Linked DNA regions of Constrictibacter sp. MBR-5. The protein of the gene in region 2 interacts with the protein of the main gene of each other region in a pairwise test. Links are inferred from orthologs where the notes say so. Each region holds a gene or a part of one and is shown on either strand. Other genes may lie near its edges.

Region 1 (9,971 bases), on a different replicon or contig from region 2:
CTGCAGATCTTCTCCGGAATGCTCGCCGCCGAGTCCCCCAACATCGCGCGCACGATCGAGGACGCGTCGGTCACCCTCGCCGAACTGCGGTCGTCGAGCGAGGCCATGGGCCGTCTGGCGGAGCAGGTCGAGAAGGACCTCGTCCAGACCATCGGGACGGTGAACAAGGTCGCGAAGAGCGTCGACGGCGCCGTCACCGGGCTCGGTGCGGACGGCCAGAAGGTCCTGCAGGAACTGCGGCGTACCGCTGCCACAGCGACCACCGTGGCACGCGACGTCCAGCGCATGATCGAAGAGAATCGCGGGCCGATCCGCGACTTCACCAGCACGGGCCTCTACGAGCTGTCGGCATTCGTCAACGAGCTGCGCCAGCTGGTCAGCGGTCTCAGCCGCGTCACCACCGACATTCGGCGCGATCCCGCGCGTTTCATCTTCGGCAGCCAGCAGGACGGGTATGAGGCCAAACAGTAAGCGAACCCTGGCGGCCTTCGCCGCCGTCGCGATCGTCCTGCTGTCGGCGGCATGCGCCCGTCTGGTCCCGGGGCAGGGGCCCGCGCCGCTGCTCTATACGCTGACGCCGAAGAGCACGTTCACCCCCGACCTGCCGGTCGTCGATTGGCAGCTCACGCTGGAAGTGCCGTTCGCCGCGGCTGCGCTGAACACCACGCGCATCGCCGTGAAGCCGGGGCCGACAAGCTTCGACTATTACGCGCGCGCGAGTTGGACGGACGTCGCGCCGATGATGATGCAGACCTTGATGGTGGAGTCCTTCGAGAACTCCCGCCGCATCGTCTCCGTCGGCCGCGCCTCCATCGGCCTGCGCTCAGACTTCATCCTGAAGACGGAGCTGCGTGAGTTTCAGGCGGAGGCGTTCTCCGGTCAGGCCGTCGTCGGCATCGACGCCAAGCTCGTGAAGATGCCGGAGCGGACCATCGTGGCCGCGAGCGAGTTCCGCGACGCGGCACCGGCCGACATCGACGACATGTCCTCGACCATCGCTGCGTTCGACGAGGCGCTCGGCCGGGTCCTGAAGCGGATGGTCGTCTGGACGCTCACCTCCGGCCAGGAGGCATGGGTGAAGTCGAAGGCCGATCAGGCCGCCGCCGAGAAGGAACGCCGCCGCTCGGACGCTCTCTGAGGGCCGCCACGACCGGCATCGCCGCGATATCGGCCTCCGTCAGCCTCTGCCAGTCGATGCACGCCGGCTGAACGGCGGTGGCGGAAACCTCCATCGCACGTGTCGGCGTCACGATCGCGGATAGCCGCTGGTCGATGTCCTCTGTCGGAAAGGCTTCGACGACCTGCAGGTCGTGCACGGTCGTCGCCACGGGCACCGGGCGTTGCCCGAGTTCCATGAGGATGGCGAACTCGAGGTCGCTGTAGCCGGCGCCCTTGCCGGCGCGCCCGCCGTCCGGGCCGACGGCGACCGAACCGCAGACGATGGCGTCCATCTGCGGCAGCGCGCCGAGGTCGACTTCGGCGCTCCAGGCATCCCACGTCCGTCGGTCCGCCGCCTCGGCGAGGCGCTCCGCCGGTATCCGCGCCGGATCGATGCGCCGGAAGCCCGCCGCCAGTCGCGGCGTCGCCACATAGACCTCGATGCCGCGCCTGAGGGCTTCCAGGCGGACATGGAACTGCGCGGTGTCCGGATTGACCTTGATCCGCCCGGCGTCGCGCCAAGGTGCTAGCGTGAAGAGTCGTCGGGCGGCCGTGTCGGCGCCGTCGAAATTCGGGATGCGCCCATGCGCGGGGAGGGGCGGCCGGGCGGCGCCCTCACGCTCCAGCCGCTCCCAGACGTGCCGCCGCGCGGCCGCCTTGTCGGGGAATCGGCCGCTCATTTCAGCCGCACTTCGAATAGCCGCAGACCGTGCAGAGGTCGCAGCCTTCCTGGTGCAGCAGTCCCGCCGAACCGCATTTCGGGCACTGGGCGACGGGGGCCAACCCGGCGTGCGTCACGTCCGCCGTCCGCGGCGTTCGCGGCGAGGTCGCCATGAAGTCGATCTCCACCATGTGCCGCTCGATCACGTCGCCGATGGCGGCGAGGAGCGAGGGCACGTAGCGGCCGCCCATCCACTGGCCGCCGCGCGGATCGAACACGGCCTTGAGTTCCTCCACCACGAAGGCCACGTCGCCGCCGCGCCGAAACACGGCGCTGATCATCCGCGTCAGGGCGACGGTCCAGGCGTAGTGCTCCATGTTCTTGGAGTTGATGAACACCTCGAACGGGCGGCGGCGGCCATCCTCGACGATGTCGTTGAGGGTGATGTAGATCGCATGGTCGCTCTCGGGCCATTTGATCTTGTAGGTGCTGCCGGGGAGGGTCTCCGGCCGGGCCATCGGCAGTGACCCTCCGGCCGCCGCCGCTGCCTTGGCGCCGGTCGCGGTCAGCACCGCGCCGGTGACCTCGTTCGGCCGATAGGTCGTGCAGCCCTTGCAGCCGGTGCGCCATGCTTCGAGGTAGACATCCTGGAACGCGTCGAAGCCGATCGTCTCCGGCAGATTGATCGTCTTGGAGATCGAACTGTCGACATAGGTCTGCGCCACGGCCTGCATCGCGACATGCTCGTGCGGCGTCAGCGATCCGGCGTCGACGAACCAGTCCGGCAGCGCTTCCTCGCCCGCAGATTCCCGCCACGCCGCGACAGCGTAGTCGACGACCTCTTCTTCGCGCCGGCTGCCGTCCGGCATCAGGACGGCGCGGGTGAAGGCGAAGCTGAAAATCGGTTCGATCCCCGACGACACGTTGCCGGCGAACAGCGAGATCGTGCCGGTGGGCGCGATCGACGTCAGGAGCGCATTGCGGATGCCGTGTTCGGCGATGGCCGCGCGCACGTCCGGATCGAGCGTGCGGACATTCTCGCCCGCCAGGAATGGCTCGCGGTCGAAGAGCGGGAAGGGACCCTTCTCCGCGGCGAGCGCCGTGGACGCCAGATAGGCCTCGCGCCGCACCGCCGCGAGCCACTCGCCCGTCAGGCGGAGCGACTCCTCGCTGCCGTAGCGCACGCGGCACAGGGCGAGCGCATCGGCGAGGCCGGTGACGCCCAGACCTATGCGCCGTTTGGCGCGTGCCTCCTGCGCCTGCTGCGGCAGCGGGAAGTTGGAGGCGTCGACGACATTGTCCATCATGCGGACGGCCGTGGCGACCAGCGACTTCAGCCGTTCGCCGTCGAGCCGCGCCTCCGGCCCGAAGGGCTGGACGACGAGCCGCGCCAGATTGATCGACCCGAGGAGGCAGGCGCCGTAGGGGGGCAGGGGCTGCTCGCCGCACGGGTTCGTCGCCTGGATGGTCTCGCAATAGTGCAGATTGTTCAGGCGGTTGATGCGGTCGATGAAGATGACGCCGGGTTCCGCATAGGCGTAGGTCCCCCGCATGATCCGTTCCCACAGCCCGCGCGCGGGCACGGTGCGGTAGGTGCGGCCGTCGAACACGAGATCCCAGGGCAGGTCACGGTCCACGGCGTCCATGAAGGCGTCGGTGACCAGGACGGACAGGTTAAAGTTGCGCAGCCGCGCCGGATCGCGCTTGGCGTCGATGAACTCCTCGATGTCGGGATGGTCGCAGCGCAGGGTCGCCATCATGGCGCCGCGGCGGGAGCCGGCACTCATGATCGCCCGGCACATCGAGTCCCAGACGTCCATGAAGGTGACCGGCCCCGAGGCGTCGGCGCCGACACCCTTCACCGGCGCGCCGCGCGGCCGCAGGGTGGAGAAGTCGTAGCCGATGCCGCCGCCCTGCTGCATGGTCAGCGCGGCTTCCTTCAACTGGTCGAAGATGCCCGTCATATCGTCGGGGATCGTGCCCATGACGAAGCAGTTGAAGAGAGTCACCCGGCGGTCGGTGCCGGCGCCGGCCAGAATGCGCCCCGCCGGCACGAAGCCGTAACCGTCCAGCGCGTCGTAGAAGGCCGCCTCCGATTCCGCCCGCCGCTCGGGCGCCTCGACGGCGGCGAGCGCGCGGGCGACCCGGCGCCAGGTGTCCTGGACGGTGGCCTCCAGGGGCGCGCCGTCCGGTCCCTTCAGCCGGTACTTCATGTCCCAGATCTGCTGGGCGATGGCGGGAACCTGGTTCATCGGCGCCTCCGGGCTCCTCTGGCGGCGTCAGGCCGGGGCGACGTCAGGCCGGGCGACGCCGGGCGCTCCGCGGCGGCGGAAGTCCTCATAGGTCCGCGCGAGCCCCTCGGCGAGCGGCGTCGTGGCGGTCCAGCCGAGGTCGCGCAGGCGCGAGACGTCGAGCAGCTTGCGCGGGGTGCCGTCCGGCTTCGTGGTATCGAACGCCAGGTCGCCGCGGAAGCCTACGACATCCCCGATCCGGCGCGCGAGATCGGCGATGCTCAGGTCTTCGCCCGTGCCGACGTTCACGTGGGTCTCGCCGTCGTAGCGTTCCATCAGCCAGACGAGGGCGTCGGCCAGGTCGTCGACATAGAGAAACTCGCGCCGCGGCCGGCCGCTGCCCCAGATGTCGACCGTGGCGGCGCCCGTCTCGTGCGCCCGGTGCATCTTGGCGATCAGTGCCGGGATGACGTGCGACGCCGCCAGGTCGTAGGTGTCGCCGGGTCCGTAGAGGTTGGTCGGCATGGCGGCGATGAAGTTCGCGCCGTGCTGGCGGCGATAGGCCTGGCAGAGCTTTATCCCGGCGATCTTGGCGATCGCATACCATTCGTTGGTCGGCTCGAGCGGTCCGGAGAGCAGTACCGGCTCGGCGATCGGCTGCGCCGCATCGCGCGGATAGATGCAGGACGACCCGAGGAACAGCAGCTTCTCGACCCCGCAGCGCCATGCGGCGTCGATGACGTTCGCCTCGATCATCAGGTTGTCGTAGATGAAATCGGCCGGCCGGCTGTCGTTGGCGAGGATGCCGCCGACGCGCGCCGCCGCGAGGAATACGGCCTGCGGCCGGGCCTCGGCCATCCAGGCCTCGGTCTCCACCTGCCGGCGCAGGTCGACGCGGTCGCGCGGCGCGGTCAGGATCTCGCAGCCCGTTTCGGCCAGCCGTCGCACCAAGGCCGAGCCGACCATGCCGCGGTGACCGGCGACCCAGACGCGTTTGCCGCGCAGGTCGTAGGTGCGCTCAGTCATGGCCGTTACGCGCGGTGGCGTCCACGGCGGCGAGATCGGCCTCGACCATCTCGCGCACCAGGTCGTCGAAGCTCGTCTTCGGCCGCCAGCCGAGCCGCTCGCGCGCCTTGCGTGCGTCGCCGACCAGATGCTCCACCTCGGTCGGCCGGAAATAGCGCGGATCGATCGCGACGAGGGTCTCGCCCGTCGCCGCGTCGCTGCCGACCTCTTCCGTTCCCGAACCCTGCCAGACGATCCGGCGCCCGGCATGGCCGAACGCGCGCTCGACGAAGGCGCGTACCGAATGTGCCTCGCCGGTGGCGAGCACGTAGTCGTCGGGTTCGTCCTGGGCGGCGATCAGCGCCATGCCTTCGGCATAGTCGCGCGCATGGCCCCAATCGCGCTTCGCGTCGAGATTGCCGAGCCACAGGGTGCGCTGCCGCCCATGCGTAATAGCGGCGACGGCACGGGTGATCTTGCGGGTGACGAAGGTCTCGCCGCGGATCGGGCTCTCGTGGTTGAAGAGGATGCCGTTTGACGCGTGCATGCCGTATGCCTCGCGGTAGTTCACCGTGATCCAGTAGGCATACAGCTTGGCGACGCCGTAGGGGCTGCGCGGCTGGAACGGCGTGCTCTCGTCCTGCGGGGCGCGGGCGTTGCCGTAGAGCTCCGAGGTCGACGCCTGATAGAAGCGCACCCGGTCCTCGAGCTTCAGGATGCGGATCGCCTCGAGCAGCCGCAACGTGCCGAGCGCGTCGGCGTTGGCGGTGTATTCCGGCGTCTCAAAGCTGACCAGCACGTGGCTCTGCGCCGCGAGATTGTAGATCTCGGTCGGCTGCACCTCCTGCACCAGCCGGATCAGGCCGGTGGCGTCGGTCATGTCGCCGTGGTGCAGGTGAAAGCGCGTCGGGCCCTCGTGCGGGTCGACGTAGAGATGGTCGACCCGGCCGGTGTTGAACGACGACGACCGCCGCTTCAGCCCGTGCACCTCATAGCCGCGATCGAGAAGGATTTCGGAGAGATAGGCGCCATCCTGTCCGGTGGCGCCGGTGATCAGGGCGACCTTCCTCGACATCGAGGGCGTCGGCGATCAGACGTGGAAGGATTCGCCGCAGCCGCAACGGCCCTTCTCGTTCGGATTGCGGAAGACGAAGCCGGATTCGAACTTGTCCTCGACGTAATCCATCTCCGACCCGACGATGAACATCACCGCCGTCGGGTCGATGAAGAGCGTGACGCCCTTCTGCTCGACCTTGTCCTCGAAGCGCTTCTGCTCCTTGGCGTACTCGACCGAATAGCTCATGCCGGAGCAGCCTTTGGTCTTCACGCCGATGCGCAGGCCGAGGACCGGGTCGGTGGTCCTCGACATCAGCGCCTTCACGCGGTCGACGGCGGCATCGGTGAGAGTGATGACGGGCGGTCGGTCCATCTCAGCTTCCCGTTGGTTCGGTTACGCGCAGCGGTGCTGCTTCAGAGGATATGAGGACGCGTCACCACATGTCCAAGGCGACGCGTGCCTCTTCGGACATGCGCTCCGGCGTCCATGGCGGATCGAAGGTCAGCGTGACGTCGACCTGCCCGATGCCCTGCACGCCTGCGACGGCGCCGGCGACCATGCCCGGCATCTCGCCGGCCACGGGGCAGCCGGGCGCGGTCAGCGTCATCTCGATCTGCGCGGAGCCGTCCTCGGCGATGTCGAGTTCGTAGATCAGGCCCAGGTCGTAGATGTTCACCGGAATTTCCGGGTCGTGCACGGTCTTCAGCGCGGCGATGACTGCCTCGCGGTCTGCCACGGCCTCGCCCGGCTCCAGCGGAGCCCCGGCATGGGCGCGGAACTCGCCGTCGTCGCCGGCACCGCTCGAGGCGCCGGTCGGCATGAAGTCGCGCAGTGCGTCGCTGTCCATCACCGCATCACTCCGTGGAGGCCTTTTCCTTGCCCGCCATCGCCGCAGTCAGCGTATGCCAGGGCAGGGTGGCGCACTTCACCCGCATCGGGAACTGCCGAATGCCGGCCATGACCTGCAGGCGGTCCATCGATTCGGGGTCGATCTCGTCGTCGCCGGCGGAGACGTAGGAATCGTCGGTGCACATGGCGTGGAAGCGCTCGAACAGCGCCCGCGCCTCGGCCTCGGTCTTCCCCTTGACGATCTCGGTCATTAGCGACGCCGAGGCCGTCGATATGGCGCAACCGCGCCCCTCGAAGGCGACGTCCTCGATGCGGTCGCCCTCGCCGATCACGAGGTAGATCGTGACCTTGTCGCCGCAGAGCGGATTGTTGCCGTGCGCCGCATGCGTCACATGCTCCGGGTGGCGCTTGTTCCGCGGATGCTTGCCGTGGTCCAGGATCACTTCCTGGTACAGTTCGCGCAGATCGTCCATCAGCCGAAGATCTCCCGAACCTGCTGCAGTCCCTCGACCAGCTGGTCGACGTCAGCACGGTTGTTGTAGAGGCCGAGCGAAGCGCGCACCGTCGCCGCCACGTCGTAACGCTCCATCAGCGGCTGGGCGCAATGATGCCCGGCGCGCACCGCGACCCCGGCGCGGTCGAGGATCGTGCCCATGTCGTGCGGGTGCGCGCATTCCATGACGAAGGACGTGATTCCGGCCTTCTCGCGTGCATTGCCGACCACTGTGAGCCCTTCGACCGTACCCAGCCGCTGCGCCATGTAGGCGGACAGGTCGCGCTCGTGCGCGTGCAGGTTGTCCCAGCCGAGCGCCTCGACATAGTCGATCGCGGCACCCAGTCCGATCGCCTCGACGATCGCCGGCGTTCCCGCCTCGAAGCGGAACGGCGGATCCTTGAAGGTCGATTCCTGCTCGGTCACCGTCTCGATCATGTCGCCGCCGCCCTGGTAGGGCGGCATCGAGGCCAGCAGGTCGCTCTTGCCGTAGAGGACGCCGATGCCGGTCGGGCCGTACACCTTATGGCCGGTGAAGGCGTAGAAATCCGCGTCCAGCGCCTGTACGTCGACGTTGATGTGCGGCGCCGCCTGACTGCCGTCGACCAGCACCGGCACGCCGCGCGCATGGGCGAGGCGGATCACCTCGGCGACCGGCACGATCGTCCCGATCGCGTTCGAGATGTGCGTGATCGAGACGAGGCGGGTGCGATCGGTCAGCAGGTCGGCGAAGGCGTCGAGCAGGAAATTCCCGTCGTCGTCGATCGGCGCGATCTTCAGGACGATGCCCTTCTCGCGCTTCAGCAGGTGCCAGGGCACGATGTTGGCATGGTGCTCCAGCGCCGAGATGATCACCTCGTCGCCCTCTCGCAGGAACGTCCGGCCCCAACTCGCCGCGACGAGGTTGATCGCCTCGGTCGTGTTGCGCGTGAAGACGATGTTCTCGTGCGACGGCGCATTCAGGAAGCGGCCGACCTTTTCCCGCGCGCCCTCGAACAGGTCCGTGCTGCGCTGGCTGAGGAAGTACACGCCCCGATGGACGTTCGCATAGGTCTCCTCGTAGGCGGCGCGCATCGCCTCGATGACCTGCCGCGGCTTCTGCGCGCTGGCGCCGCTGTCGAGGAAGGCGAGGCGCTTGCCATGGACGGGCCGCGCCAGGATCGGAAAGTCCTCGCGGACGCGCTCCACGTCGAAGTTCGGGCGCGCGTCCGTCCGGGCGGCGGCCAGAGGCTGCGAAAGCGTCATGGCCGGCCTCCGGTATGCCAGGAGCGCACCTCGTCCGAAAGCGCGGTGCGGACAGGCCCTTCCGGCAGGTGCTCCAGCACTTCGTCCAGGAACGCGCCGACCAGCAGTCCGCGGGCCTCGGCCTCGGGGATGCCGCGGGCACGCAGATAGAAGAGTGCGTCGGCGTCGATGTCCCCGGCGGTCGAGCCGTGGCTGCACTTCACGTCGTCGGCATAGATCTCGAGCGCCGGCTTGGCGTCGATCTCGGCACCCTCGGAGAGCAGCAGCGCCCGGTTGAGCTGGTGCCCGTCGGTCTTTTGCGCCGGCTGGCGGACGATGATCTTGCCCTGGAAGACGCCTCGCGACTGGTCGTCGAGCACGCCGTGATAGACCTGCCGGGACCGGGCGTGCGGCGCGGCGTGCTCGATCAGGCTCGAATGGTCGAGCAGCTGTTTCCCGCTGCCGGCATAGATGCCGTCCAGCAGGCACTCGGCGCCCGTACCCTCGATCACCGCGTCGATCTGGTTGCGGGCCAGCTTGGCACCCCGGGACAGGACGACGCTGTGATAGCGGGCGTCCTGGGCGATGCGCACGCGGTTGGCGTGCAGGTGATAGGCGTCGACCGACTCTGATTGCACCTTGACGTGCAGCAGCGTCCCACCCTGTTCGACGACGATGTCGGTGGCGCCGTTGGCCAGATAGGCACCGCCGTCCAGCGCGATGTGCCGCTCGGCCAGCGTCGCCCGGCCGCCGTCGCGCACGATCACGGCGGAACGGACGTGCACCGCCGGTGCGGCGTCGCCGGGAACGATCAGGTGCATCACCTCGATCGGCGCCTCGACCGCGGCACCCGGTTCGACGACCAGCACCACGCCGTCGCTCATCAGCGCGAGGTTGAGGGCGGCCATCGGCTGCTCGGGGTCTTCCGCCGACGGCGCCATCATGCCGTCCAGCAGCGCCGGGTCGTCGCGCAGCACGTCGGCCAGCGTGCGCAGCGATACGCCGCGCGGCAGGCCGTCCAGCTGCGACAGGTCGCGGCGGACATGGCCGTTGACCAGCACGACCCGCGCCGCCGTCTCGGAGAACAGGCTGCGCGGCGCGTCCTGGACGGACGCACCCAACTCAACGGCCGCAGCGGAGAAGCCGATCCCGCCCAGCGGACGCAGGGTCGTGTACTTCCACGCCTCGATCTTGTTGTGCGGCCAGCCGACCGACGAGAACCGCTTCAGGCCGGCCTCGCGCAGCGCCGCGACCGCGGGCGCGCCGGCGCCGGGCAGGCGGTCCTTCAGGGCC
Region 2 (9,998 bases):
GACGTCGACGGCCTGGGCGATGTGGCGCTGCTGCGCCGGCTCGGAGCCGAGTTCGGGCTGCATCCGCTGGCGCTGGAGGACGTGCTGAGCACGCACCAGCGGCCGAAGGTGGAAAGCTACGGCGACCACCTGTTCATCGTCACGCAGATGGCGGAGACGGTCCGGCCTTTCGTCGCTGAGCAATTGTCGCTCTTCCTGGGCACAGGCTTCGTGCTCTCGTTCCAGGAACGGCCGGGCGACTGCTTCGACCCGATCCGCCAGCGCATCCAGGGCAGTTCCGGCCGTTTTCGGGCGAACGGCGCGGATTATCTGGCCTATGCGCTGCTCGACGCGATGATCGACGGGTTCTTTCCCGTGCTGGAGACCCACGGCGAGGTCGTCGAGGCGCTCGAAGACCGCGCGATACGCGAGCCGTCGGGCGAGATCGTTGGGGAAGTGCATGCAGTCAAGCGCGACCTGCTGCTGGTGCGCCGCACCCTCTGGCCGCAACGCGAGATGATCGGTGCGCTGCTGCGCGACGAGATGCCGCCGGTGACGGCACAGACGCGGGTCTACCTGCGCGACTGCTACGACCATCTCGTCCAGCTGATCGACATGACCGAGGTCTATCGCGAGGTCAGCAGCAGCCTGTTCGACCTGCACATGATGGCGGTGAGCAACCGGATGAACGAGGTGATGAAGGTCCTGACCATCATCGCGACGATCTTCATCCCGCTCGGCTTCATCGCCAGCGTCTACGGCATGAACTTCGAGACCTCCGAGTCGCCCTGGAACATGCCGGAGTTGCGGTGGTACTTTGGTTATCCCTTCGCGCTCGGCCTCATGACGGCGGTCGCGTTCGCTTTCCTCCTCGTGTTCTGGCGCAAGGGCTGGCTGCGGCGGGAGACGCGGATCGACGGGCGCAGGCGGGGACGCCGGTAGCCGCCGGATTGCCCGGAACGCGGCAGGCGAGGATGCGTTTCGGTTCAGTGCACTGATCGGATGAGGACGCGATGAGCATCAAGAAGATACTGGTTCCGCTGACGGGGCAGGTGCCGTCGCGCGACGTGCTGGTCGCGGGGCTCGATCTCGCGACGCAGTTTGAGGCGTCGCTCGCGGTCGCGCACATCCACCAAGACCCCACCATGTCGATCGCCTATGCCGGGGCGGGCGCCGCCGGCGCCGGATCCGGCGCCGGAATGGAGATGATCCTCGAGGCGGCCGAGGCGGAGGCGCAGGAGCGCGAGCGGCGCGCGCGCGCCCTGTTCGACGAGGTCGCGGCCGGCCGCAGCGATGCGACCCTCGACGTGACCACCGGCTCGGAGGCCGACATTCTCGCGGCGCGGGCACGGCTCGCCGACCTGGTCCTGTTCCCCCGGCCGGGCGAGGGCGTCTCCTCCTCCACCGAGCGCGACATCGAGGCGGTGCTGTTCGAATCCGGCCGGCCCGTCTATCTCGTGCCGCCCGAGACGGCGACGAAGCCCGAGCACCGCGGCACGGTGATCGTCGCGTGGAACGACAGCCCGGAGGCGGCGCGGGCGCTGAAGGCGGCGATGCCGTTCCTGCGCGGCGCGCAGCGGACGATCATTCTCGCCGTCGGCGAGGGCGAGCCGGTCGGGGTGCGCGACTATCTCGCCGCGCACGGCCTGTCGGCCGAGGCCCTGACGGTCAAGTCCGAGTCGGGCGGCCTGTTCGACGACCCCACCGGCTCGCTCATCCTCGAGACCTGCAAGGAGCAGGGGGCCGGCCTGCTGGTGATGGGCGCCTTTACGCACATGCGCATCCGCCAGATGGTCATCGCCGGTGCGACGCGGACGGTGATGGCGCAGTCGCCCATTCCGGTCCTGATGATGCACTGAGCTCCGCGCCCGTGTCCCGGGCCTCCGGCAGCACGAGGTCGGCGATCACCGGCAGGTGGTCCGAAGCGCGCCTCGCATGGCGGAGCGTCCGGGGGGCGAGCAGCTGCAGCTCGCTCGAGGCGTAGATCCTGTCGAGCGTCAGCAGCGGCAGACGGGCCGGAAACGTGCGGATGTCCGTCACCACCGGCAGCCTGGGGATCAGCCGCCGGTACACCGTCCCGTAGGGCAGCCAGTCGTTGAAGTCGCCGAGCACGACGGTGGGCACGTCCACCCGCGGCCCGAGTGCCTGATCCAGGCGTTCCGCCTGAAAGCGCCGCTCGCGCAGGGACAGGCCAAGATGCGTGGCCAGCACGCGCAGTCGCGAGCCGGCGGCTGCCACGGTCACGTCGATGACGCGGCGCGGCTCGCGCCGGCGCCACGAGACGTCGTGGGTCGTGTGCTCGAACAGCGGCAGGCGGCTGAACAGCGCCTGGCCGTATTCGCCGTCGGGCTCGACCAGGGTATAGGCTTCGGCCCGGTGCTCGCCCACCGCGTCGGCGAGAAGCGCCACGAGTGCCTCGCCGCCGGCGCCGGTGCAGCGCGTGTCGACCTCCTGCACCGCGAGCACGTCCGGCCCGATCTCGTCGATCAGTGCGACGATCCTGTCGGCGTCCCGCAGCCCGTCCGATCCCGCGCAGCCGTGGATGTTCCAGCTCATCAGCCGGATCGTACGCAAACCCTTGTCCGTCAACGATTCGATCTCTCGTAGCGGGAGACGACGCGCTGCAGACCAAAGGACACGGTCAGCCAGACGAGCGCCAGTCCGAGGAGCATCAGCGTGTCCTCGATCGACGGGTCGGTCAGCACCTCGTACGCCTGCCGTCCGAGCGGCGCGATGACGAGGAGCCCCGGCGTGAGGCCGAGCATCGTGCCGATCGTGTAGTCGCGCAGCCGGATGCGGCTGGCGCCGGCCAGCAGGTTGATCACCGTGAAGGGAGCGATCGGAACCATTCGGATCGCGGCGACGGCCAGGATGCCCTTGTCCTTGATGCGCCGGCTGATGCGGGTGAAGCGGCGGCCGAGGAGGCTTTCGATGAGCCCCGCACCGACGAGCGCGCCCACGCCGTAGGTGACGAGGGCGCTGGCGAGCGCGCCGGTCGCCGCATAGGCGAGCCCCAGCCATGCACCGAAGGTCACGGCGGTGACGGCGATCGCGATCATGACCGGAAACGCGACCAGGCCGGAGACGACGAAGCCGAGAATCACGTAGGCCGGCGCCAGCGGATCGGACGCGATCGTGGCGACGGCGCGCTCGACCGTCGCGAAATCGGCATATTCGCGGAGCGGCGTCACCTGCCAGACCAGGACCAGGGCGGCGACCGCCGCGGCGATCAGGGTGAGCCGGGCGATGCCCGAAAGGTTGCGCCGTACCGGGCGCCGTTCGGCCATCATGTCGACGAAGACCTCCGGGTCGATGGGGCGTTCGGGATCGGCGACCGCCGCCATGGCCGCGGCGGCGTCGCGATCCTCGATCTCGCCGTCCTTCAAGGGGGCGAGGCGGTGCGGCCCGCCGTTGAGGCGGTCGATCGCGCCGAAAAGGGACCCCGTATCGGCCACCGCCTGCGTCACCGTGGCGCCCTCGGCGCCCAGATGCTCGCCGAGCAGTGCGTCGCGCACGTCCCGGATCGCCTTGCGATGTCGCTCCTCCGTGCCGTGGACGATCAGGTCGCATTCCGTGTCGGTGCCGAGGGAGCGGTTGTTGAGGTTGGCCGAGCCCACCCGCAGGAAGGTGTCGTCGACGATCATGATCTTGGCGTGGACCATGACGGCGGCGCGTTCGCCGTCTTCCTCGACCAGCGGGGTGAGCAGCCGGATGCGATCCGACACGCCGGCGCGCTCGAGCACCTGGACGAAGCCGATCCGTCCCGTGCGCATCGTCTTCGATTCCAGCCAAGACTGATACTGCTGGGGGGCGACGATGAGCACTTCCAGTTCGGGGCGCTCCCGGATCCGCGCCGCGATCGCCTTCGCCAGTTTCGGCGCGGTGACGAACTGGTTCTCGATGTAGAGCGTGCGTTCCGCCCGCGCGATCATGCCGAGGAACCACCGCTCGACCTCGCGGACCTCGCTCTCGCCCTGGAAGGCCGGCAGTGTGCGGGCGATCGAGACCTGGCAGTCTCGGAAATCCGGCGCCACGTCCGCGGGCCAGGGCGACGTCGCGGGGGCGGGCTGTGCCTGCAGGGTCTCGCAGCGGGCGGCGCGCCAGCGTTTGCGGACGAGATCGCCGATCGCGCGTGCGGCCGGCCCCTCGACCATCATCTGGACGTCGTGAAACGGGCGGTAGGGCTTGCCGGCCGGATCGACGCGGCGCGGCTCCTTCACCCGGTGCGCCGGCGTGTCCCAGCGACGGATGGCGAGGTCGATGCCGCCGCTGAACGCGACCGCGTCGTCGATCAGGACGATCTTCTGGTGATGCGACGCGCCGAGCGGCACGCAGTCGTCGAAGCAGAAGGTGATCTGGCGCGGCGTGCTCCAGCCCAGCGTGTAGCTCGCCATCGCCTCGCGCTCGGCCGTGAACAGCACCGAATAGTCCCACAGCAGCAGGCGGACCCTCAGCTTCGGGCGGCGCTTCACCAGCGCGCTGAGGAACGCGCTCAGTTCGCGCGGCAGGGCGTCGTCGGGCTCGCCGCTCTCGCCGACCAGCGGGGTGCGGCTGTCGATGTCCCAGCCGACGATCGCCACCTCCCGCTCCGCCGCCAGCAGCGCCTTGCGCAGCACGCCGAAATAGGTGGCGGCGTCGCGCAGGACCGTCGCCCGGGTCGCCGTCTCGGTGCGCCATGCGTCCAGCGGGGGCGGTGCCGCCTCGGCCGTCCGGGGATCGCGTGGATTCACGTGGCTGGTCACTCCGGGGAAAAGGGAACAGGGACATAACGCTGGGCGGCGACCCCGGTTCGGGACCGGGTGCCGGGGCCTCCAGGGCCACCGGCCTCAGCGGCAGGCGTTCCAGCGGCCGCGGTCGAAGTGGAAGTGGTCGCGGTGCGCCGCGTTGTAGTCAGGACCCAGCACACCGCGGAAGAAGCGGCAGGCGCCGTCACGGACATCGGCCAGGAACGCCGCCTTGTCGCCATCGGGGCCGTTCCAGTCACGCTGCAAAGAGACGGTCGTACCGTCGTCGAGGGTGAAGCCGGCGATGTCGATCGCGTTCGCCGTGGCGTGCTGGCTGCGGCGTCCCGAGCTCCGGCCGTAGACATTGCGGCAGGCGTAGGTCCCGTAGTGGCGCGCGGTGCTGACGCGGCTGCCGAAATGCCGCTCCGCCGCAGGCTGCAGCGCGTGCCGCTCGAACAGGGCCCAGGAGACGACGAGCGGGCAGGTGGCGGTCACGCTGCCGGAGATCGTCAGGCCGCGGCCGGCGCGTCCGGCATTCTCGAAGCCGCAGCCCGGCCCGGTGCTGCGGTCGGGCACCGGTTCGAAGCCGAGTCCGGCGGCATGCAGCACGGCACGGCAGGCGACGCCGTCGCTGCCGAGCCGCGCCAGCTTGATGCCGGTCAGCATGTTCGGCGCATCGGCGATGTCGAGCGGCGTCCAGGGCAGCCAGCGCGGCGGCACGGTCGGCCAGTAGGGCCAGGTCACTGCCGCCGCGACGACGATCGCGAAGAGCGTGGCGGCGAGGATCCGTGGCCGGCGTCCGGGTCGGGTGTCGGTCAAACGGCAATCGACGGAAAAATCGGGAAAAGGGGGCTGCTGCCGGTGTGTTCTCCGGCGCTGCATCGCTACATAGCCCGCATCCGGCCGGTATCCACCCGCCTTGGGGTGCGCTCGGGGCTTATGTTCGGGGCTTTCCGGCGGGCCCCTGCGACGCTATGACGTGTCGGCCAGCCAGCGAGGAACCATGCCGAAAGTCACTTTCATCTACCCGGATGGGCGCAAGCGTGACGTCGAACCGCAGTCCGGCCTGACGATCCTGGAGATCGCGCGCAAGTTCGACATCGACATCGAGGGCGCCTGCGAGGGCTCGCTCGCCTGCTCGACCTGCCATGTCATCGTGGATCCCGAATGGTCGGAGCGGCTCGACGAGCCGAGCGAGGACGAGGAGGACATGCTCGACCTCGCCTTCGGCCTGACGCCGACCTCGCGTCTCGGGTGCCAGATCACCGTGACCGACGATCTCGACGGGCTCGTCGTCAGCCTGCCGTCCGAGACCCGCAGCGCGATGGGCTGAGCCGGTGGCCGGCGACGGACTGTTCGAGCGACTGAAGGCGTCCTGCCCGGCGGAGTGGGCGGCGTACACGCGTCACCGCTTCGTCCGGGAACTGGGCGCCGGCACGCTGCCCCAGGCGTGCTTCCGGCACTATCTGGGCCAGGATTACCTGTTCCTGATCCACTTCGCCCGTGCCTATGCGCTCGCGGTCTACAAGGCGGACACGCTGGAGGACATGCGGCGGGCGGCGCGGTCGGTCTCCGTGCTGCTCGACACCGAGATGAGCCTGCACGTGCGCTTCTGCGCCGGCTGGGGCATGACCGAGGCCGAGATGGCCGCGCTGCCGGAGGATCCGGCGACCATCGCCTATACGCGCTTCGTCCTGGAGCGCGGCATGGCGGGCGACCTGCTCGACCTGCACACGGCGCTGGTGCCGTGCGTCATCGGCTACGCCGAGATCGGCGCCTGGCTCGCGGCCGATCCGCAGACCCGGCGGGAGGGCAATCCCTACCTGCCGTGGATCGAGATGTATGCGGGCGAGGACTATCAGGAGGTGGCGCGCGGTGCCGCCGAACAGCTCGACCGGCTGCTGGCGATCCGCGGCGGCGAGGGCCGCTTCGACCTGCTGGCCCGCACCTTTCGGCAGGCGACGGTCGCGGAAATCGCCTTCTGGGAGATGGGCCTGAACCCGGCCCGGTAGCCCGGTGACGGTCTTCTTCACCGCGGACACCCACTTCGGCCATGCCGGCGCGCGCAGCCTATTCAAGCGGCCGTTCGCGAGCGTGCCGGAGATGGACGCCGCGATGGTCGAAGGCTGGAACGAGACGGTCGGACCGAACGACGAGGTCTGGCATCTGGGCGACTTCGCCGTGCGGGTGCCGGCGCCGGAGATGGAGGCGCTGCTGGCGCGCCTCAACGGCATCAAGCATCTGGTCGTCGGCAACAACGACAAGGACGAGGCGCTGCGCCTGCGCGGCTGGACCAGCGTTACCCCCTATGCCGAGATCACCGTGGACGAGGCGCGGCTGGTCCTGTGCCACTACCCGTTCCGGTCGTGGAACGGCATGCACAAGGGCGTCGTCAACCTGCACGGCCACAGCCACGGCCGCCTGAAGGGCCTGCCGCGGCAGATCGACGTCGGCGTCGACTGCTGGAACTTCCGGCCGGTGACGCTGGACGAGATGCGGCCGTCGCGGCGCCGCTGAGGCTGCTCGCCGCGCGACGATCCCGTCCGCACCCCCCGCAGCTTCGCCCGACTTGACCGAGATCAAGAGATCGGAACTTCGGCAGTGCTATAGAGTTCTGGTGCCGCGACCAGACCGCCGACGCTCGCGCACCCGGCCGCCGGATCGGACTGGAGCAGTGAGGGTGACGCGGGGCGGGGGCTCATGCCGGCCCGATCCTGTCCCGCAACGATCGCCGCCGCAGGGCCGCCCGGATTTCCGGGCGGCACGTTTCCGCCGGTTCGGCCACGGCCCGCTAAACTGAAGGAGTGAGGAGATGCATGTGATGCTCAGGAATCTGATGCTCGGGGCAGCGACCCTGGCCCTGACGGCCACCCTGGCCAGTGTGCCGACGGCCGCCCGCGCACAGACTGCGGCGCCCGCGGCCGAGGCGCCGAACGACGCATCCACGGGCCAGGGCGCCATGATGGGCCGTGGCATGATGGGCCAGGGGTGCCCGATGGGCGAGGCCATGGGGCAGGGATGCCCGATGATGGGCCAAGGGATGGGCCAGGGTATGGGTCCCGGCATGGGTCAGGGTGGCATGATGGGCGGTCGCGGCCCCGGCGCGGGGATGGGGCCCCGAGATGGCGGCATGCGCGGCCCGAACATGATGCACCTCATGTTCGCCCTGATGGACGCGGACGGCGACGGGGCGCTGTCGAAGCAGGAGTTCCAGGCGGCGCACGAACGCATCTTCAACGCTGCCGACGGCGACGACGACGGCAATCTGACGATGGAGGAGATGCAGGGCTTCATGCATGGATCGGGAAGGCCGGCGCGGAAGATGCGCGGCCGTTGAGGCGCCTGCACCGGGCATGGTAGTGCGGGTCGCGCTTCCCCGGCGCGGTCCCGTGTTACTCGTGCCTCGGCGCCACGATAGGGTCGAGGCAGCCCGCGCGGCGACGGTGACGAGCGGGTCGCCCGACGGCGCTCTCGGCCGGAGCGGGAAAAAGGCGGAGGATCCGCGCCTCGCGATCCTCCGCCGTCCCGGTTGGGAGCGGCCGCCCTACAGGCGGTCCTTCTGCTCGACCATCTTCCAGTAGGTGTCCTTCTCGACGATCAGGCCGTCCTTGAAGCGATAGATGTCGCAGCCCTGGCAGTTCAGGTCGTCGCCGTCGGCGCTCTTGCCCTTCACGGTCCAGATCGAGATCGCACAGTCGCCAGCGTAGATGTACTCCTTGTGCTCCCAGCGCATGTCGGGGATCACCTTGAACCGGTCCGCCATCGCCTTGCGGATGGTCTCCTTGCCGCGCAGGGCGCGGCCGACGGGCTCCGGCCCGCGGGACAGGTAGAACACGGCGTCGTCGGCGAAGTAGCTGGCGATCCGGTCGGCATCGCGGCTGTTGAACGCCGCCGACACTTCCTTCATGAGCGCTTCGTCCACGGGTCTGCCGGGGATCTTCTGGGACATGCTTAGCCTCCCTTGCGAGCGATTGTGGGCGTCTCGGCTCCCGCCGGGTGATGTGCGAGCCGGTGCGACCGGAGCGTGCGGACGGTAACGCGAATTGGATACAATATGCAATTCTTGACCGGACGCTTCGGCCAGCCTCATATTTCACTCATGCGAGCCCTCCCCCGTACCCCCGCCGACGTGCCCACGATGCCAGACGTGGCATACGCGTGGCTCCGCGACGAAATCCTCGGCGGAGCGATGGAGGAGGGGCAGGCACTGCGCCAGGAAAGCCTGGCGGCGACACTGGGCGTGAGCAGGGTGCCGGTGCGCGAAGCGCTGCGCCGGCTCGAGGTCGAGGGCTTGGTGGTGCAGCGCCCGCGGCGAGGCTACGTGGTCGCCTCGCTCGACCCGGACGAAATCGAGGAGATCTTCGACCTGCGCCGCATGCTGGAGCAACGGGCAGGCTTTCTGGCGACGCAACGGCGCACCGCGCAGGACGTCGCGGAACTGGAAGCGCTGCTGCATCGGATGGACGGCATGGCGATCGCCTCGACCGCCGACATCGACAGTTTCGCCGAGCGAAACCGGGCGTTCCACGACCGGCTCTTCCAGCCCTGCGGCCGCGCCCACCTGCTTCGGATGATGGTCGTTCTGCGAAACAACGTCGAGCGATACATCCGCGTCGGCGCACTCGTCACCGGCAGCGTCGACCAGGTCCAGAACGAGCATGTCGCAATCTTCGAGGCCTTCCGCCGGGGCGACGCCGAGGAGGTGGGGGCGCTCTGCCGGCTCCACTGCGAGCACGCCTGCGAGCGTCTGGTGCGGCGGCTGCGCGGCCGACGCCGGGCGCCGTGACGATCTCGGCCGCTGCCGCGGCCGGTTTCGTGCGTGCCGCCGCTACTCGTGCCGGAGCGCCACGATAGGGTCGAGGCGGGCGGCGCGGCGGGCGGGGAAGAAGCCGAAGATGACGCCGATCGCGGCCGAGAACAGGAAGGCCAGCAGGTTGATGCCTGGGTCGAACACGTAGGGAATGCCCATCAGGCTCGACAGGCCGATGGAGGCGGCGGTGGCGAGGAGGATGCCGGTCACACCGCCGAAGCTGGACAGCACGACAGCTTCGATCAGGAACTGCAGCAGGACCTCGCGCTCCAGGGCGCCGATCGCCAGCCGGGTGCCGATCTCGCGCGTGCGCTCGGTGACCGACACCAGCATGATGTTCATGATGCCGACGCCGCCGACGAGCAGGCTGACAGCCGCCACCGCGCCGAGCAGCGCCGTCAGGATCCGGGTGGTGCCGGTCAGCGTCTCCGAGATCTGGCGCGTGTCCATGACCTGGAAGTCGTCGTCCTCGGTCTCGCCGATCT

The links.
Region 1: the proteins of ABIE65_RS03725 (region 2) and ABIE65_RS14975 interact in binary tests that used the Escherichia coli proteins (3 or more experiments, as listed by UniProt). The link is inferred for Constrictibacter sp. MBR-5 from one-to-one orthologs.

The regions. Positions count from the first base shown.
Region 1 is NZ_JBEPTK010000006.1:208,404-218,374, reverse strand. Bases 4,816-7,720 are described here. They hold ABIE65_RS14975 (HesB/IscA family protein), read right to left. Parts: upstream 6,485-7,720; coding sequence 6,146-6,484; downstream 4,816-6,145. Other genes in these bases: ABIE65_RS14960 (cysteine desulfurase), read right to left, coding at 7,434-7,720; sufU (Fe-S cluster assembly sulfur transfer protein SufU), read right to left, coding at 6,967-7,434; ABIE65_RS14970 (SUF system Fe-S cluster assembly protein), read right to left, coding at 6,546-6,959; gmd (GDP-mannose 4,6-dehydratase), read right to left, coding at 5,069-6,130; fcl (GDP-L-fucose synthase), read right to left, coding at 4,816-5,076. In the rest of the region: ABIE65_RS15005 (MlaD family protein), read left to right, coding at 1-471; ABIE65_RS15000 (ABC-type transport auxiliary lipoprotein family protein), read left to right, coding at 455-1,138; ABIE65_RS14995 (5-formyltetrahydrofolate cyclo-ligase), read right to left, coding at 1,053-1,838; ABIE65_RS14990 (adenosylcobalamin-dependent ribonucleoside-diphosphate reductase), read right to left, coding at 1,840-4,071; more of fcl, read right to left, coding at 4,099-4,815; more of ABIE65_RS14960, read right to left, coding at 7,721-8,699; Fe-S cluster assembly protein SufD, read right to left, coding at 8,696-9,971. UniProt on the Escherichia coli protein: Is able to transfer iron-sulfur clusters to apo-ferredoxin. Multiple cycles of [2Fe2S] cluster formation and transfer are observed, suggesting that IscA acts catalytically.
Region 2 is NZ_JBEPTK010000001.1:763,555-773,552, reverse strand. Bases 4,440-7,371 are described here. They hold ABIE65_RS03725 (ferredoxin family 2Fe-2S iron-sulfur cluster binding protein), read left to right. Parts: upstream 4,440-5,706; coding sequence 5,707-6,036; downstream 6,037-7,371. Other genes in these bases: ABIE65_RS03715 (metallophosphoesterase), read left to right, coding at 6,720-7,220; tenA (thiaminase II), read left to right, coding at 6,041-6,715; ABIE65_RS03730 (extensin-like domain-containing protein), read right to left, coding at 4,806-5,522; ABIE65_RS03735 (VTT domain-containing protein), read right to left, coding at 4,440-4,709. Outside these bases: magnesium/cobalt transporter CorA, read left to right, coding at 1-921; ABIE65_RS03745 (universal stress protein), read left to right, coding at 993-1,838; ABIE65_RS03740 (endonuclease/exonuclease/phosphatase family protein), read right to left, coding at 1,774-2,568; more of ABIE65_RS03735, read right to left, coding at 2,565-4,439; ABIE65_RS03710 (EF-hand domain-containing protein), read left to right, coding at 7,525-8,040; ABIE65_RS03705 (nuclear transport factor 2 family protein), read right to left, coding at 8,248-8,652; ABIE65_RS03700 (GntR family transcriptional regulator), read left to right, coding at 8,842-9,489; ABIE65_RS03695 (ABC transporter permease), read right to left, coding at 9,532-9,998. UniProt on the Escherichia coli protein: Ferredoxin are iron-sulfur proteins that transfer electrons in a wide variety of metabolic reactions. Although the function of this ferredoxin is unknown it is probable that it has a role as a cellular electron transfer protein.